One region of the Bacillus silvicola genome, then DNA from elsewhere that is predicted to be linked to it. Evidence: a T-box and tRNA genes for the amino acid it is inferred to sense, from the RefSeq annotation. Region 1 holds a T-box; the other regions hold tRNA genes.
What was found. The T-box of region 1 lies ahead of proS (proline--tRNA ligase). A T-box ahead of a tRNA ligase gene usually reads a tRNA of that ligase, here a tRNA-Pro.

Region 1 (4,822 bases):
GCAGTGGTTCTGGTGGCAACGGTTCTGGCGGTAGCGGCTCTGGCGGCAGTGGCTCTGGTGGCAACGGTTCTGGCGGCAGTGGTTCTGGCGGCAACGGTTCTGGTGACAGTGGTTCTGGTGGCAACGGCTCTGGTGGCAACGGCTCTGGTGGCAGTGGCTCTGGTGGCAGTGGTTCTGGTGGCAACGGTTCTGGTGGCAGTGGCTCTGGTGGCAGTGGTTCTAGCGGCAACGGTTCTGGTGACAACGGTTCTGGTGGCAGTGGTTCTGGCGGCAGTGGTTCTGGTGGCAGTGGCTCTGGTGGCAGTGGCTCTGATGGCAACGGTTCTGGTGGTAACGGTTCTGGTGGCAGTGGTTCTGGTGGCAGTGGTTCTGGTGGCAACGGTTCTGGTGGCAGTGGCTCTGGTGGCAGTGGCTCTGGTGGCAACGGTTCTGGTGGTAACGGTTCTCAAGGCGGCAATGGCTCTCAGGGAGGCAACCGTGTTAAAGGCGACAGCAATTCTCAAGGTGGTGGCTCTCAGGGGGGCAACCGTGTTAAAGGCGACAGCAGTTCTCAAAGTGATAACGGCTCTCAAAACGGCAAAGTAAAAGATAATTCAGTAAAACAAGGCGATAAGTTACCTAATACTGCAACACATTATCCTGCTTCTATTTTAATTGGTCTTTCAACATTCCTAATTGGTATGTTACTATTTATTCGTCGTAAAAACGCAAAATAAAAAAATAACATCCTTCCATCTAAAAATTACATGATACAAACAATAAAATGAAAAAGGACCTTGGATCGCATTTTATCATACAATCCAAGGTCCTTTTTATCATCTATAAAAAAGAGTATTAATACGCTTTTCCCCAATACACCATTTGCTTAGCTTCTTTACCACAACAAATACATTCGTCAGCTAAATGCTCTTGCTCAAAAGGCATACAGCGTGAAGATACTCCAACTTCTTCTTTTAATTTTTCTTCACAAGCTAGTTCTCCGCACCACATTGCTTTAATAAAACCTTGTTTTTCATCAGCTATTTTTTTCATCTCTTCGAAATTCGTCACACTATAAGTACTCTCATCTCTAAATACTTTTGCTTTATTAAATAAAGAATGATGAATCTCCTCAAGTAATGATGGAATGCGTTCTTCTAATTGATCCATTGATATAAACTCTTTTTCCTTCGTATCTCTTCTTACAAGTACGACTTGATTCTTTTCAATATCCTTTGGACCAACTTCTAATCGGATTGGAATTCCCTTCATTTCATACTCATTAAATTTCCAACCAGGTGTTTTATTGCTAGCATCTACTTTTACACGTGCAACGTTTTGAATACGCCCTTGTAACTCTGTTGCCTTTTCTAACACACCTTCTTTATGCTGCGCAATCGGTACGATAACAACTTGCACTGGAGCAACTTTTGGTGGCATTACAAGCCCATTGTTATCACTATGAACCATAATCAGTCCACCTATCATCCTTGTTGATACACCCCAAGATGTTTGGTGTACATATTGCCATTTACCGTTACGATCTAAAAACTTAATATCAAATGCTTCTGAGAAGTTCGTCCCAAAGTTATGAGATGTTCCTGTTTGAAGTGCTTTTCCATCATGCATTAAGCTTTCAATCGTATAAGTTGCCTTCGCTCCGGCAAACTTTTCTTTTTCTGTTTTTTGCCCCTTAATAACTGGAATGGCTAGGTAATCTTCACAAAAAGCAGCATACAAATTTAAAATATTTAATGTTTCATTTTGAGATTCCTCTGCTGTTTCATGAATTGTATGACCCTCTTGCCATAAAAATTCAGTCGTACGAAGGAATGGTCGCGTTGTTTTCTCCCAACGAACTACTGAACACCACTGATTATATAGCTTCGGCAAATCATTATAGGATTGTACAATTTTTGAAAAATGCTCACAAAATAACGTTTCAGATGTAGGGCGTACACAAAGTCTTTCCGCTAACCTTTCATCCCCACCATGTGTCACCCATGCTACTTCAGGAGCAAATCCTTCTACATGATCCTTCTCTTTTTGCAATAAACTCTCTGGGATAAACATTGGCATATACACATTTTCATGACCAGTTGCTTTCAACTTCTCATCCATCACTTTTTGCATATTTTCCCATAAGGCATAGCCGTACGGGCGTAAAATCATACATCCTTTTACACTTGAATAATCAACAAGTTCTGCTTTTTTTACAATATCTGTGTACCACTGTGCAAAGTCCTCTTCCATCTTCGTAATCGCTTGTACTTGTTCTTTTGCCATAGTCCGTCTTCCTCCTTTTGAAAATACAAAAAAGCCCGTGCCCCTAAATAGGGACCGAGCTTTGCCGGCGTTACCACCCTGATTCATGCACAAAAATTGCGCATGCTCTCTTTTTGATAACGGGGAATTCCCGCTGCATATACAGAACGCAAAGGTAGGTTCCATATCGCCTTTTTAAGAATCTTTCAGCCGGGCGGATTCTCTCTCTGATAAAAAGGTTGAACATGTACTAGTCCTTTTTCATCGTTATAACGAAATAAATTTGTTGATTATCATAATACAAATTCTTTTTTTAAACAATAGCTAATTTTCTCATTTTTATATATTCTTTTCATTTTTTGCAGTTTTATACGTAGCTTTTTCTCGTGATTTTTACAAGTTGATGTGCAATCATACCGATAAGTGTACCAAGTAGAACGAAGAAACCAATAAATCCATATCCCATTCCTTCCCATCCACCAATTACCATCATTGTAACCGGAAAGGATGCTAAGCAAAGAAGTATTAAACTAAGTGCAAATATAATATCGAACTGTTTGTTTGGAAACCGTTTCTTTAGTAAATACGAAATAGCAAATACAAGGATAATCGTAATTCCGCCAATGATATAAAAGATACCAAATCCATCTAGCCAATCCATATTGTTTCCTCCTTCCATGGATTCTCTTATACTTAATTATATGTTTAATTTTTCTGAAAATAAATAATAAATTTTCACCTAGAAATATATTTTTATTACTAGGTATTAATAGTAATATATAAGAATAGGTTTTATATAATCAGGAGGGAACTTTATGGATAAAGCATTAACAAACCACGTCATTATTTTATCTTTCGATTGCTTATCAGCTTTAGATTTTCCTATATTACAAAAACTCCCTAATTTCCAAACATTAATAAACAGGGGTGCGATTGCAAAAAAAGTGGAACCTATTTATCCTTCTGTAACATATCCAAGTCACTCAACAATCGTTACTGGAAACTATCCTAATAAACATGGCGTTGTCAGCAATACATTACTTCAACCAGGACGTGAGTCACCAGATTGGCATTGGTATCGAAAGTCCATTAAAGGAACAACTTTATACGATGAAGCACGCAAAGCAAATTTAACGACAGCTGCCCTTCTATGGCCTGTTACTGGAAGAGCAAATATTGATTACAATTTACCAGAAATCTTTCCAAATAGACCGTGGCAAAATCAAATTTTAGTTTCATTATTTAGCGGTAGTCCGCTATATCAACTAGATTTAAATCGTCGTTTCGGTCATATACGAAATGGACTGTCACAGCCTGAACTTGATGATTTCGTCCTCGCTTCTACTGTACATACAATCCATACGAAAAAGCCTAATGTTATGTTCGTACATTTCACCGATTTAGACACTCAAAGACACTATCACGGCTTTGAATCAAAAGAAACAATAGCCGCAATTCATAGACATGATGAGCGACTAGGGAAAATTATTCAAGCTTTAAAAGACAGTGACCTATACGAAGAAAGTACAATTATCGCTCTTGGTGATCATAGCGCTTTAAGTGAAAACAAAGCCATTCAATTAAATGTACTATTTCATCAAAAAGGGCTTATATCTATAAATTCCAAAGGAAAATTAGTAGACTGGAAGGCCTATTGCCAAAGTTGTGACGGATCTGCCTATGTATATGTGAAAGATAAGAACGATACCGATACAATTCGAGACGTACAGCTACTACTTGATGAACTGCTTCAAAATAAACAAAACGGTATTGAATTTATGCTTCATGATGAAGCTGCAAAAGACTGCGGTGCAGATGGTAATTGTTTATTTATGTTAGAAGCGCGTGAAGGATATTATTTCACTGAAAACTATACAGGAGATTTTATAAAAGAAATTACTGAAAAAGATGTTACGCCTAGTAAAAAATATACATTTGGTACACATGGATACTCTCCAACAAAACCTAACTATGAAACAATTTTTATCGCTGCTGGGAAAGGGATAAAAAGCGGTGTTACTATCCCGTATATGAGACTTATTGATGAAGGTCCAACTATCGCTAGACTACTCGGTTTACACTTAGGTGAAACAGACGGATCAATTGTAGAGGATTTACTTCAATTGTAAAGAACTGTGTATATATGTAAAAGTTATGTAAAAATCATCACTGTTTCTCTTTTTATAATTTTTATTTTTGTACACTGTTAGTAGAACAAATTTAAGGGGGAACACTATATGAAAAAAATGTCCAGACAAGAAAAAAGCTGGATATTATACGATTGGGCGAACTCCGTATATTCGCTCGTCATTACAACTGCATTATTCCCAATTTACTTTAAGGCAGCTGCAAAAGAAGCTGGACTATCTGGTGCAACTTCAACAGCCTATTGGGGATATGCAAACTCGTTCGCTACACTTTTAATTTCTATACTTGCTCCTATTCTCGGCACAGTTGCTGATTATAAAGGGTTTAAAAAAAGATTTTTCACATTCTTTTTTGGACTTGGCATCGTATTTACAAGTATGCTAGCAGTTGTGCCAACATCTCAGTGGTACTTATTACTAGGATGCTATAT
Region 2 (4,822 bases), on a different contig from region 1:
GATACCTTTTTTCATGTTAATTTCCCCTTTCAATTGTTTACATCTATTTTTTATTATTGTTTAAGTAATTAATTAAAATACTAATTTAATGTTGTTTAACTTCTTTACATTCATATTGTAGCATGGATTATTGTGAAAAAGTTATCGTGGCAGGTGTGGAATCAATACCAATTTAGGTGTTTCGCTTAGATTGTGAACGGGTTTTTCTTATTTTTTTATCGGCAAGTGAAATTATATCGGCGATTTTCTGAATATATCGACTTACCGACAAAACTCGACAATGATAACACCATAAAAAAGCTGCCTCCAATAGATCCCCTATTGAAAGACAGCTTCTTCTATATTATCTATTTTCCGCAGTAGCCCCTAATACAGCAGCTTTTACGTAATTTTGATTTTTTAATTTTTGTAAATCCGCAGCCATTCCTGTCACAACAACACCAATAACTTTTACATCTTCCTCACTTGGTTTTGTTTTCTTCCCTTTCAGGTAGTCATATATACGTTTATATTCCTCATAATACTTTCCCTTTTGATCTAAACCGTTTTGAATTGCTAAAAGAAAATCTTTTTCCTTTCCATTACCAAATTCAATATCACCTGACTTTGCTTTAAAACCGTACACCTCATAAGCACTTTCAGTGACGTCATCTAAATGATATGATTTTTTATCATAATATGTGTCCACCCAATACCAAACAGGATGCACTCCTTCTGGCAACATCTTTTTTATTTCAGACACTTTATATGGTTTATCAAAAGATATAGCCAATTCAGCTACCTTATTTTCACCATTAACTTTCTCTATATCATTTATATAACTATTATATGAAGCAAATGGTAGATAAAACTGCATTTCTCTTTCCATCGTTTGATTGTTATACAATTCACTTGCCCTATTAATACGCTCATTACCCATTACAACATTATCTGATATTGTTAACGGGTTTACATTCGATAATCGACGAAATGTACTCCAAACTTTATACTCATACACTTCATCCTCCCACTTAACAGGTTTCCCTTCAATAACTTTATACGTTTTATACTCTACTGTACTTTTAAATAAACCGTTAGAAGTAATTGCTACACCTCTTTCCGTATTAGGCCTTGTAATTTGTCTAATCATATTTAAATCACGATCCATCGCTAAGTAAGCTCTATTGTTCAATTGTGAAATTCCTATTATACAACCAATGAATAAAACAATAAAAAGTAAAGTAGAAATTAATATTATTTTAAATAATTGTCTTCTCTTCGCCTTTTTCAACATCATTGAGACTTTACTCGATTCTATATCAAAATCAAATTCATCTCTGCCCATCTTCAAACCTCCTATAAAGCTTTTTAAACTCATTGCGAGCCCTATACAATGAAACACGCACTGTCTCTTCTTTCATCTCTAATACGGTTGCTATTTCCTTATATGAGAGTTCATAGTCATACTTTAATAAAAGAATATGTTTATATGCTGGATTCATCTTTCCAAGTATGCTTTGTATTTCTACTTGAAGCTCTTTTCTTAAAATCGGTTCATCTAATCCTTTTGATCCAATTAATTGAACAGATTCAATCGGGATCTCTTCAATACGCTTTTGCCTTCTTGCTAAATCACGGTGCCTATTAATCGCAACTTGAAATAACCATGTTTTTATATAAGTAATTTTTATGTTCGGTATAGATAATAATGCTTTATGTATCGTATCTTGAACGATATCCTCTGCTTCTGCTGGTGTTACTCCAATTTTAAGCAAATACCTATAAATACTTTTTGATGTTTCTATAATGACCTTTTCATACTCCATCGCTCTCTCCTTTCTATTAGTTAGACGATTCAAATAGAAAAAAGTATACAAAAAATCTATAAAAAAAAGCGGACTATCCAAAGTCCACTTTTACACAACAAAAAAGAGATAGCAGATTATGCTATCTCTTTTAGTATGACCCGTACGGGATTCGAACCCGTGTTACCGCCGTGAAAGGGCGGTGTCTTAACCACTTGACCAACGGGCCAGTTCTGGCAGAGAAGAAGGGATTCGAACCCTCGCACCGCGTTCGCGATCTACTCCCTTAGCAGGGGAGCCCCTTGAGCCACTTGGGTACTTCTCTATAATATGGCTCCGCAGGTAGGACTCGAACCTACGACCGATCGGTTAACAGCCGATAGCTCTACCACTGAGCTACTGCGGAATAATTATGGTGGGCCTAAATGGACTCGAACCATCGACCTCACGCTTATCAGGCGTGCGCTCTAACCAGCTGAGCTATAGGCCCATAATTGAAAAGCGGGTGAAGAGAATCGAACTCTCGACCAGAGCTTGGAAGGCTCTTGTTTTACCACTAAACTACACCCGCATTAAATTGAAAATGGTGAGCCATGAAGGATTCGAACCTTCGACCCTCTGATTAAAAGTCAGATGCTCTACCAACTGAGCTAATGGCTCATTTTGAAAGTGGTGCCGGCTAGAGGACTTGAACCCCCAACCTACTGATTACAAGTCAGTTGCTCTACCAATTGAGCTAAGCCGGCTTGCGACTTCAAAATGGTGGCTCGGGACGGAATCGAACCGCCGACACGAGGATTTTCAGTCCTCTGCTCTACCGACTGAGCTACCGAGCCTTAATAAAATGGCGGTCCCGACCGGGGTCGAACCGGCGATCTCCTGCGTGACAGGCAGGCATGTTAACCACTACACCACGGGACCATTTGGTTGCGGGGACAGGATTTGAACCTGCGACCTTCGGGTTATGAGCCCGACGAGCTACCGTGCTGCTCCACCCCGCGATAATATAATATTTAATTTAGAAAAAATGGAGGAGGTAGAGGGATTCGAACCCCCGCGCGACTCTCGCCGCCTGTCGGTTTTCAAGACCGATCCCTTCAGCCGAACTTGGGTATACCTCCGAGATATAAACTTCTAATGGTGGACCTTGTAGGACTCGAACCTACGACCGGACGGTTATGAGCCGTCTGCTCTAACCAGCTGAGCTAAAGGTCCTTTATGGTAGCGGCGGAGGGGATCGAACCCCCGACCTCACGGGTATGAACCGTACGCTCTAGCCAGCTGAGCTACACCGCCATAAATAATATTCAAATAAGTGGAGCCTAGCGGGATCGAACCGCTGACCTCCTGCGTGCAAGGCAGGCGCTCTCCCAGCTGAGCTAAGGCCCCATGTTTTTTGGAATATCGGGAAGACAGGATTTGAACCTGCGACCCCCTGGTCCCAAACCAGGTGCTCTACCAAGCTGAGCCACTTCCCGTTAATAAAAGCGCGCCCGAGAGGAGTCGAACCCCTAACCTCTTGATCCGTAGTCAAACGCTCTATCCAATTGAGCTACGGGCGCATATGGTGCCGAGGGCGGGGGTCGAACCCGCACGGTGGTCACCCACCGCAGGATTTTAAGTCCTGTGCGTCTGCCTGTTCCGCCACCCCGGCATGTCATATTGAAAATTGGAGCGGAAGACGGGATTCGAACCCGCGACCCCAACCTTGGCAAGGTTGTATTCTACCACTGAACTACTTCCGCAAGACATGTATGAGTTATTTTATTAAAAGTGCGGGTGAAGGGAGTCGAACCCCCACGCCAAAGGCGCTAGATCCTAAGTCTAGTGCGTCTGCCAATTCCGCCACACCCGCATGTTATAATTTTTTAAGAAAAAATGGGGCGACTGATGGGAATCGAACCCACGAATGCCGGAGCCACAATCCGGTGCGTTAACCACTTCGCCACAACCGCCATGATTTTCTGGTGCCGACTAGAGGACTTGAACCCCCAACCTACTGATTACAAGTCAGTTGCTCTACCAATTGAGCTAAGTCGGCAAAAATGGTGGAGGATGACGGGATCGAACCGCCGACCCCCTGCTTGTAAGGCAGGTGCTCTCCCAGCTGAGCTAATCCTCCATTCGCCTGGCAATGTCCTACTCTCACAGGGACAAGGTCCCAACTACCATCGGCGCTAGAGAGCTTAACTTCCGTGTTCGGTATGGGAACGGGTGTGACCTCTCTGCCATCATTACCAGACTGTATTCATTTAAGACAAGAATTATTGTAACTCATTCACTTTTAAAAGTCAACAAGTTTTTTATATTCTTTCAAAACTAGATAACATTGCTTCATATTATATGGTTAAGTCCTCGATCTATTAGTATTCGTCAGCTCCACATGTCACCATGCTTCCACCTCGAACCTATCAACCTGATCATCTTTCAGGGATCTTACTAGCTTACGCTATGGGAAATCTCATCTTGAGGGGGGCTTCATGCTTAGATGCTTTCAGCACTTATCCCTTCCGCACATAGCTACCCAGCTATGCCCTTGGCAGAACAACTGGTACACCAGCGGTGCGTCCATCCCGGTCCTCTCGTACTAAGGACAGCTCCTCTCAAATTTCCTACGCCCACGACGGATAGGGACCGAACTGTCTCACGACGTTCTGAACCCAGCTCGCGTACCGCTTTAATGGGCGAACAGCCCAACCCTTGGGACCGACTACAGCCCCAGGATGCGATGAGCCGACATCGAGGTGCCAAACCTCCCCGTCGATGTGGACTCTTGGGGGAGATAAGCCTGTTATCCCCGGGGTAGCTTTTATCCGTTGAGCGATGGCCCTTCCATGCGGAACCACCGGATCACTAAGCCCGACTTTCGTCCCTGCTCGACTTGTAGGTCTCGCAGTCAAGCTCCCTTATGCCTTTGCACTCTACGAATGATTTCCAACCATTCTGAGGGAACCTTTGGGCGCCTCCGTTACACTTTAGGAGGCGACCGCCCCAGTCAAACTGCCCACCTGACACTGTCTCCCGGGTCGATAAGACCC
Region 3 (4,822 bases), 320 kb from region 1:
GCATGGAAGGGCCATCGCTCAACGGATAAAAGCTACCCCGGGGATAACAGGCTTATCTCCCCCAAGAGTCCACATCGACGGGGAGGTTTGGCACCTCGATGTCGGCTCATCGCATCCTGGGGCTGTAGTCGGTCCCAAGGGTTGGGCTGTTCGCCCATTAAAGCGGTACGCGAGCTGGGTTCAGAACGTCGTGAGACAGTTCGGTCCCTATCCGTCGTGGGCGTAGGAAATTTGAGAGGAGCTGTCCTTAGTACGAGAGGACCGGGATGGACGCACCGCTGGTGTACCAGTTGTTCTGCCAAGGGCATAGCTGGGTAGCTATGTGCGGAAGGGATAAGTGCTGAAAGCATCTAAGCATGAAGCCCCCCTCAAGATGAGATTTCCCATAGCGTAAGCTAGTAAGATCCCTGAAAGATGATCAGGTTGATAGGTTCGAGGTGGAAGCATGGTGACATGTGGAGCTGACGAATACTAATAGATCGAGGACTTAACCATATAATATGAAGCGATGTTATCTAGTTTTGAAAGAATATAAAAAACTTGTTGACTTTCAAAGGTGAATGAGTTATAATGATTCTTGTCTTAAATGAATACAGTCTGGTAATGATGGCAGAGAGGCCACACCCGTTCCCATACCGAACACGGAAGTTAAGCTCTCTAGCGCCGATGGTAGTTGGGACCTTGTCCCTGTGAGAGTAGGACGTTGCCAGGCAAAATGGAGGATTAGCTCAGCTGGGAGAGCACCTGCCTTACAAGCAGGGGGTCGGCGGTTCGATCCCGTCATCCTCCACCATATATGTCGGAGGGGTAGCGAAGTGGCTAAACGCGGCGGACTGTAAATCCGCTCCTTCGGGTTCGGCAGTTCGAATCTGCCCCCCTCCACCATTCTTAATTAATGGGCTATAGCCAAGCGGTAAGGCAACGGACTTTGACTCCGTCATGCGCTGGTTCGAATCCAGCTAGCCCAGCCATTAAGAGCCATTAGCTCAGTTGGTAGAGCATCTGACTTTTAATCAGAGGGTCGAAGGTTCGAATCCTTCATGGCTCACCATTTTAATCAAATATGCGGGTGTGGCGGAATTGGCAGACGCACCAGACTTAGGATCTGGCGCCTTTGGCGTGGGGGTTCGACTCCCTTCACCCGCACTTTTAATAAAATAACTCATACATGTCTTGCGGAAGTAGTTCAGTGGTAGAATACAACCTTGCCAAGGTTGGGGTCGCGGGTTCGAATCCCGTCTTCCGCTCCAATTTTCAATATGACATGCCGGGGTGGCGGAACAGGCAGACGCACAGGACTTAAAATCCTGCGGTGGGTGACCACCGTGCGGGTTCGACCCCCGCCCTCGGCACCATATGCGCCCGTAGCTCAATTGGATAGAGCGTTTGACTACGGATCAAGAGGTTAGGGGTTCGACTCCTCTCGGGCGCGCTTTTATTAACGGGAAGTGGCTCAGCTTGGTAGAGCACCTGGTTTGGGACCAGGGGGTCGCAGGTTCAAATCCTGTCTTCCCGATTTTCCCAAAAACATGGGGCCTTAGCTCAGCTGGGAGAGCGCCTGCCTTGCACGCAGGAGGTCAGCGGTTCGATCCCGCTAGGCTCCACTTTATTTTTTATATGTCGGAGGTATACCCAAGTTCGGCTGAAGGGATCGGTCTTGAAAACCGACAGGCGGTGAGAATCGCGCGGGGGTTCGAATCCCTCTACCTCCTCCATTTTTTCAAAAAAAGTGGTTTAGTTACATATAAAAAAATATTGATTTTCCTTCATGGAGGTATACCCAAGTTCGGCTGAAGGGATCGGTCTTGAAAACCGACAGGCGGCGAGAGTCGCGCGGGGGTTCGAATCCCTCTACCTCCTCCATTTTTTCAAACAATATAATATCGTCGCGGGGTGGAGCAGTACGGTAGCTCGTCGGGCTCATAACCCGAAGGTCGCAGGTTCAAATCCTGTCCCCGCAACCAATGGTCCCGTGGTGTAGTGGTTAACATGCCTGCCTGTCACGCAGGAGATCGCCGGTTCGACCCCGGTCGGGACCGCCATTTATGTTGGCTCGGTAGCTCAGTCGGTAGAGCAGAGGACTGAAAATCCTCGTGTCGGCGGTTCGATTCCGTCCCGAGCCACCATTTTTTTTATGCCGGCTTAGCTCAATTGGTAGAGCAACTGACTTGTAATCAGTAGGTTGGGGGTTCAAGTCCTCTAGCCGGCATCATTTAGGGGCATAGTTTAAAGGTAGAACTGAGGTCTCCAAAACCTCCAGTGTGGGTTCGATTCCTACTGCCCCTGTAAAGTATATGGGCCTATAGCTCAGCTGGTTAGAGCGCACGCCTGATAAGCGTGAGGTCGATGGTTCGAGTCCATTTAGGCCCACCATATATATTCCGCAGTAGCTCAGTGGTAGAGCTATCGGCTGTTAACCGATCGGTCGTAGGTTCGAGTCCTACCTGCGGAGCCATGGCCCGTTGGTCAAGTGGTTAAGACACCGCCCTTTCACGGCGGTAACACGGGTTCGAATCCCGTACGGGTCATAAAAAAAGAGTCAGCAATGTGCTGACTCTTTTTTATTATGTGTATGCCTCTTTTTTATCATCTTATTTTTCTCAAATAAATAAAGGGATTTAGGAAAAGCTATGGTATGTATTAAAAGGAGGAGATAAAAATGACGCGAGTTAGAGACTTTATGAGTACTCATATTGTACATTGTACCCCGTTAGATAATGTATATGAGGCTGCTGTAAAAATGAAGGAAGAATCGGTTGGATTGATTCCTGTTGTTGAAAATGAACAAGTTGTTGGGCTTGTTACTGATCGAGACTTAGTTGTTCGTGGGATTGCTGAAAAACATCCTGGATCTAATAAAATTACAAATATAATGACAACAAACATTGTTTCAGTTTCTCCAGATGATTCGATTGAAAAAGCTACAGAATTAATGGCACATTATCAAATTAGACGCTTACCAGTAGTTGAGAGTGGGCAACTTGTGGGTATGCTAGCACTAGGTGATTTAGCTATAAGAGAATCGGCTGATGATCAAGCTGGCTTTGCTTTAAGTGAAATCTCGGAGCACATGGAATAAATTATGTATAAAGATCAGATACATTATTCTAGTATATATGGATTAAACTAATATGTTAGCGTGATGTATCTGAGACATTATATAATAAGTATAGCGTTAATATTTTCGACAGTTTTTTTAAATTTGTTATTCCTAATTTTTAATGAGAGAAAAAATGATATACTAATAGATATAAGTATTATGATAGATTTTGAATATAACGATATTTATTGTTAATGATGTAATAATGAATTAATATTTCCTACATAGATAAAAAGGAAAGGGGAATTATATGAGGGCTGCACAGGGCGATCCAAATTGGAATTTGGTTACAGATACATATATAGAACCAAACAATTTCGCTAAGTTATTTTCTTTGCTTGTACCTTGTCATCCAAAAGGTGAAGGGAAAGAGCGAACTATATTAGTATGGAAAGAAAAAGAGTTTTATAAAGAAGAAAATTTAGCGGCATTTATCGTATATGGAATGAATAAAGTAAAGGGTTTACCGCAGTTTCATAAAGATGAAATTCCAACTCTAGTACGTATTCTGCGTTTATGTCAAGAGATTGGTTGGTATGAAGAGGCAAATGATTTTATGATAAGCCAGGGACTAGATGAATTTGTCCAAACTTCATTGGAATATGAAACATGGGATCTTTTGACGCAAGCGGTTGCTTTAAACTATTTAATTATTAAATATCGTATTGGTGAATTAACAGATGGCGATGTAGAAATTTGGAATCGAGTTAAATTTAGTGAGAAATGTATAACAGATTGTAAACATCTATTATCTCATAAAGAAGTATTGGAATTTACATTTTTTTATATGTGTAAGCGAGCTAAAACACTATCAAAAGAACAATTAAATAGTGATATGATGAATCTAGCGATGTATTGTAATACTTTTGTGTATGATTTGTATACACATGACTTATTACGAAAGTATCGTAAGTGTACAGATTTTCTATCATATTATGGACCGAGTCAAGTAGTTTTAGCTTGTCAAAGAGCTGTGCTTTCTCAAATTTCAGATCGATTAGATCCATTAAAGACAACACATGTAGATGATTATTTATATGTGATGAAAGAAATGATGGAGCATATGACGATAGGGGTAATGGATCGATATGGTCATTTTATTGGAAAGTTGCTATCATATGTACCATTTTTTGAAATGATTCAAGTTCCACAGCATGCATATTATTGTGAAGAATTACTGTATATTTGTAAGGGTATTGAATACAAAGAAGAAACACTACGCAATTATATATTTATACAATTACATGATTGTTTACCATCATTCTTTAAACAATTTCTTAAAAATAAGCGTTATGCAACGATTCATGATATTCTTTTCTATTGGTGCGACGATGAACAAAGAATGAGCTTAGAGAAAAAATATAATCTTAGTTTTATTTATGAAAAATATGCTTGTGGATAAACCGTATTTTACATATTAAAAATTAATATAAATTAAAAAAGGATCTCAAGTTTATGTGAGATCCTTTTTTTTAGTAAAACAAGGAGAAAGTAACTAAGATAAGAAATAACATTCCATAAAGGAGAAATTGTGCAGTAGAACTTCCTTGTATACCAAAAAAAGTATTCATTTTTTCATATAAATTCAGTATATATTTCATTGGATTATCTTTGAAATATTGGTACACAGTGTCTCCTCTTTCTAAGCTTCTTGTTCATGTTTTTGGTTATGAGGAACATTAACGTATCTAGCTATGAATAATAAAACAGTCATAAAGAATA

Region 2: it encodes a tRNA-Pro, which carries the amino acid that the T-box ahead of proS (proline--tRNA ligase) is inferred to sense. The anticodon was not compared.
Region 3: it encodes a tRNA-Pro, which carries the amino acid that the T-box ahead of proS (proline--tRNA ligase) is inferred to sense. The anticodon was not compared.

The regions. Positions count from the first base shown of each region.
Region 1 covers NZ_JBNGVC010000013.1:725,009-729,830, forward strand. The annotation lists gene ACP6L7_RS25845 (LPXTG cell wall anchor domain-containing protein) at 1-716, shown strand, start outside; gene proS (proline--tRNA ligase) at 835-2,265, opposite strand; T-box leader at 2,312-2,518, opposite strand; gene ACP6L7_RS25855 (YesK-like family protein) at 2,612-2,905, opposite strand; gene ACP6L7_RS25860 (alkaline phosphatase family protein) at 3,060-4,373, shown strand; gene ACP6L7_RS25865 (MFS transporter) at 4,482-4,822, shown strand, end outside.
Region 2 covers NZ_JBNGVC010000012.1:1,787,075-1,791,896, forward strand. The annotation lists gene ACP6L7_RS21280 (L-lactate dehydrogenase) at 1-15, opposite strand, end outside; gene ACP6L7_RS21285 (anti-sigma factor) at 344-1,324, opposite strand; gene ACP6L7_RS21290 (RNA polymerase sigma factor) at 1,311-1,805, opposite strand; tRNA gene ACP6L7_RS21295 (tRNA-Glu) at 1,942-2,013, opposite strand; tRNA gene ACP6L7_RS21300 (tRNA-Ser) at 2,019-2,109, opposite strand; tRNA gene ACP6L7_RS21305 (tRNA-Asn) at 2,116-2,190, opposite strand; tRNA gene ACP6L7_RS21310 (tRNA-Ile) at 2,198-2,274, opposite strand; tRNA gene ACP6L7_RS21315 (tRNA-Gly) at 2,285-2,355, opposite strand; tRNA gene ACP6L7_RS21320 (tRNA-Lys) at 2,369-2,444, opposite strand; tRNA gene ACP6L7_RS21325 (tRNA-Thr) at 2,455-2,530, opposite strand; tRNA gene ACP6L7_RS21330 (tRNA-Phe) at 2,545-2,620, opposite strand; tRNA gene ACP6L7_RS21335 (tRNA-Asp) at 2,630-2,705, opposite strand; tRNA gene ACP6L7_RS21340 (tRNA-Met) at 2,709-2,785, opposite strand; tRNA gene ACP6L7_RS21345 (tRNA-Ser) at 2,813-2,905, opposite strand; tRNA gene ACP6L7_RS21350 (tRNA-Ile) at 2,923-2,999, opposite strand; tRNA gene ACP6L7_RS21355 (tRNA-Met) at 3,004-3,080, opposite strand; tRNA gene ACP6L7_RS21360 (tRNA-Ala) at 3,101-3,173, opposite strand; tRNA gene ACP6L7_RS21365 (tRNA-Pro) at 3,189-3,262, opposite strand; tRNA gene ACP6L7_RS21370 (tRNA-Arg) at 3,273-3,346, opposite strand; tRNA gene ACP6L7_RS21375 (tRNA-Leu) at 3,350-3,438, opposite strand; tRNA gene ACP6L7_RS21380 (tRNA-Gly) at 3,455-3,529, opposite strand; tRNA gene ACP6L7_RS21385 (tRNA-Leu) at 3,559-3,639, opposite strand; tRNA gene ACP6L7_RS21390 (tRNA-His) at 3,664-3,739, opposite strand; tRNA gene ACP6L7_RS21395 (tRNA-Thr) at 3,750-3,825, opposite strand; tRNA gene ACP6L7_RS21400 (tRNA-Val) at 3,831-3,906, opposite strand; rRNA gene rrf (5S ribosomal RNA) at 3,911-4,026, opposite strand; rRNA gene ACP6L7_RS21410 (23S ribosomal RNA) at 4,128-4,822, opposite strand, start outside.
Region 3 covers NZ_JBNGVC010000013.1:407,354-412,175, reverse strand. The annotation lists rRNA gene ACP6L7_RS24380 (23S ribosomal RNA) at 1-495, shown strand, start outside; rRNA gene rrf (5S ribosomal RNA) at 597-712, shown strand; tRNA gene ACP6L7_RS24370 (tRNA-Val) at 718-793, shown strand; tRNA gene ACP6L7_RS24365 (tRNA-Tyr) at 802-885, shown strand; tRNA gene ACP6L7_RS24360 (tRNA-Gln) at 897-971, shown strand; tRNA gene ACP6L7_RS24355 (tRNA-Lys) at 976-1,051, shown strand; tRNA gene ACP6L7_RS24350 (tRNA-Leu) at 1,066-1,146, shown strand; tRNA gene ACP6L7_RS24345 (tRNA-Gly) at 1,176-1,250, shown strand; tRNA gene ACP6L7_RS24340 (tRNA-Leu) at 1,267-1,355, shown strand; tRNA gene ACP6L7_RS24335 (tRNA-Arg) at 1,359-1,432, shown strand; tRNA gene ACP6L7_RS24330 (tRNA-Pro) at 1,443-1,516, shown strand; tRNA gene ACP6L7_RS24325 (tRNA-Ala) at 1,532-1,604, shown strand; tRNA gene ACP6L7_RS24320 (tRNA-Ser) at 1,623-1,715, shown strand; tRNA gene ACP6L7_RS24315 (tRNA-Ser) at 1,771-1,863, shown strand; tRNA gene ACP6L7_RS24310 (tRNA-Met) at 1,888-1,964, shown strand; tRNA gene ACP6L7_RS24305 (tRNA-Asp) at 1,967-2,042, shown strand; tRNA gene ACP6L7_RS24300 (tRNA-Phe) at 2,051-2,126, shown strand; tRNA gene ACP6L7_RS24295 (tRNA-Thr) at 2,137-2,209, shown strand; tRNA gene ACP6L7_RS24290 (tRNA-Trp) at 2,216-2,286, shown strand; tRNA gene ACP6L7_RS24285 (tRNA-Ile) at 2,297-2,373, shown strand; tRNA gene ACP6L7_RS24280 (tRNA-Asn) at 2,381-2,455, shown strand; tRNA gene ACP6L7_RS24275 (tRNA-Glu) at 2,457-2,528, shown strand; gene ACP6L7_RS24270 (CBS domain-containing protein) at 2,660-3,079, shown strand; gene ACP6L7_RS24265 (DUF3965 domain-containing protein) at 3,351-4,502, shown strand; gene ACP6L7_RS24260 (hypothetical protein) at 4,743-4,822, opposite strand, start outside.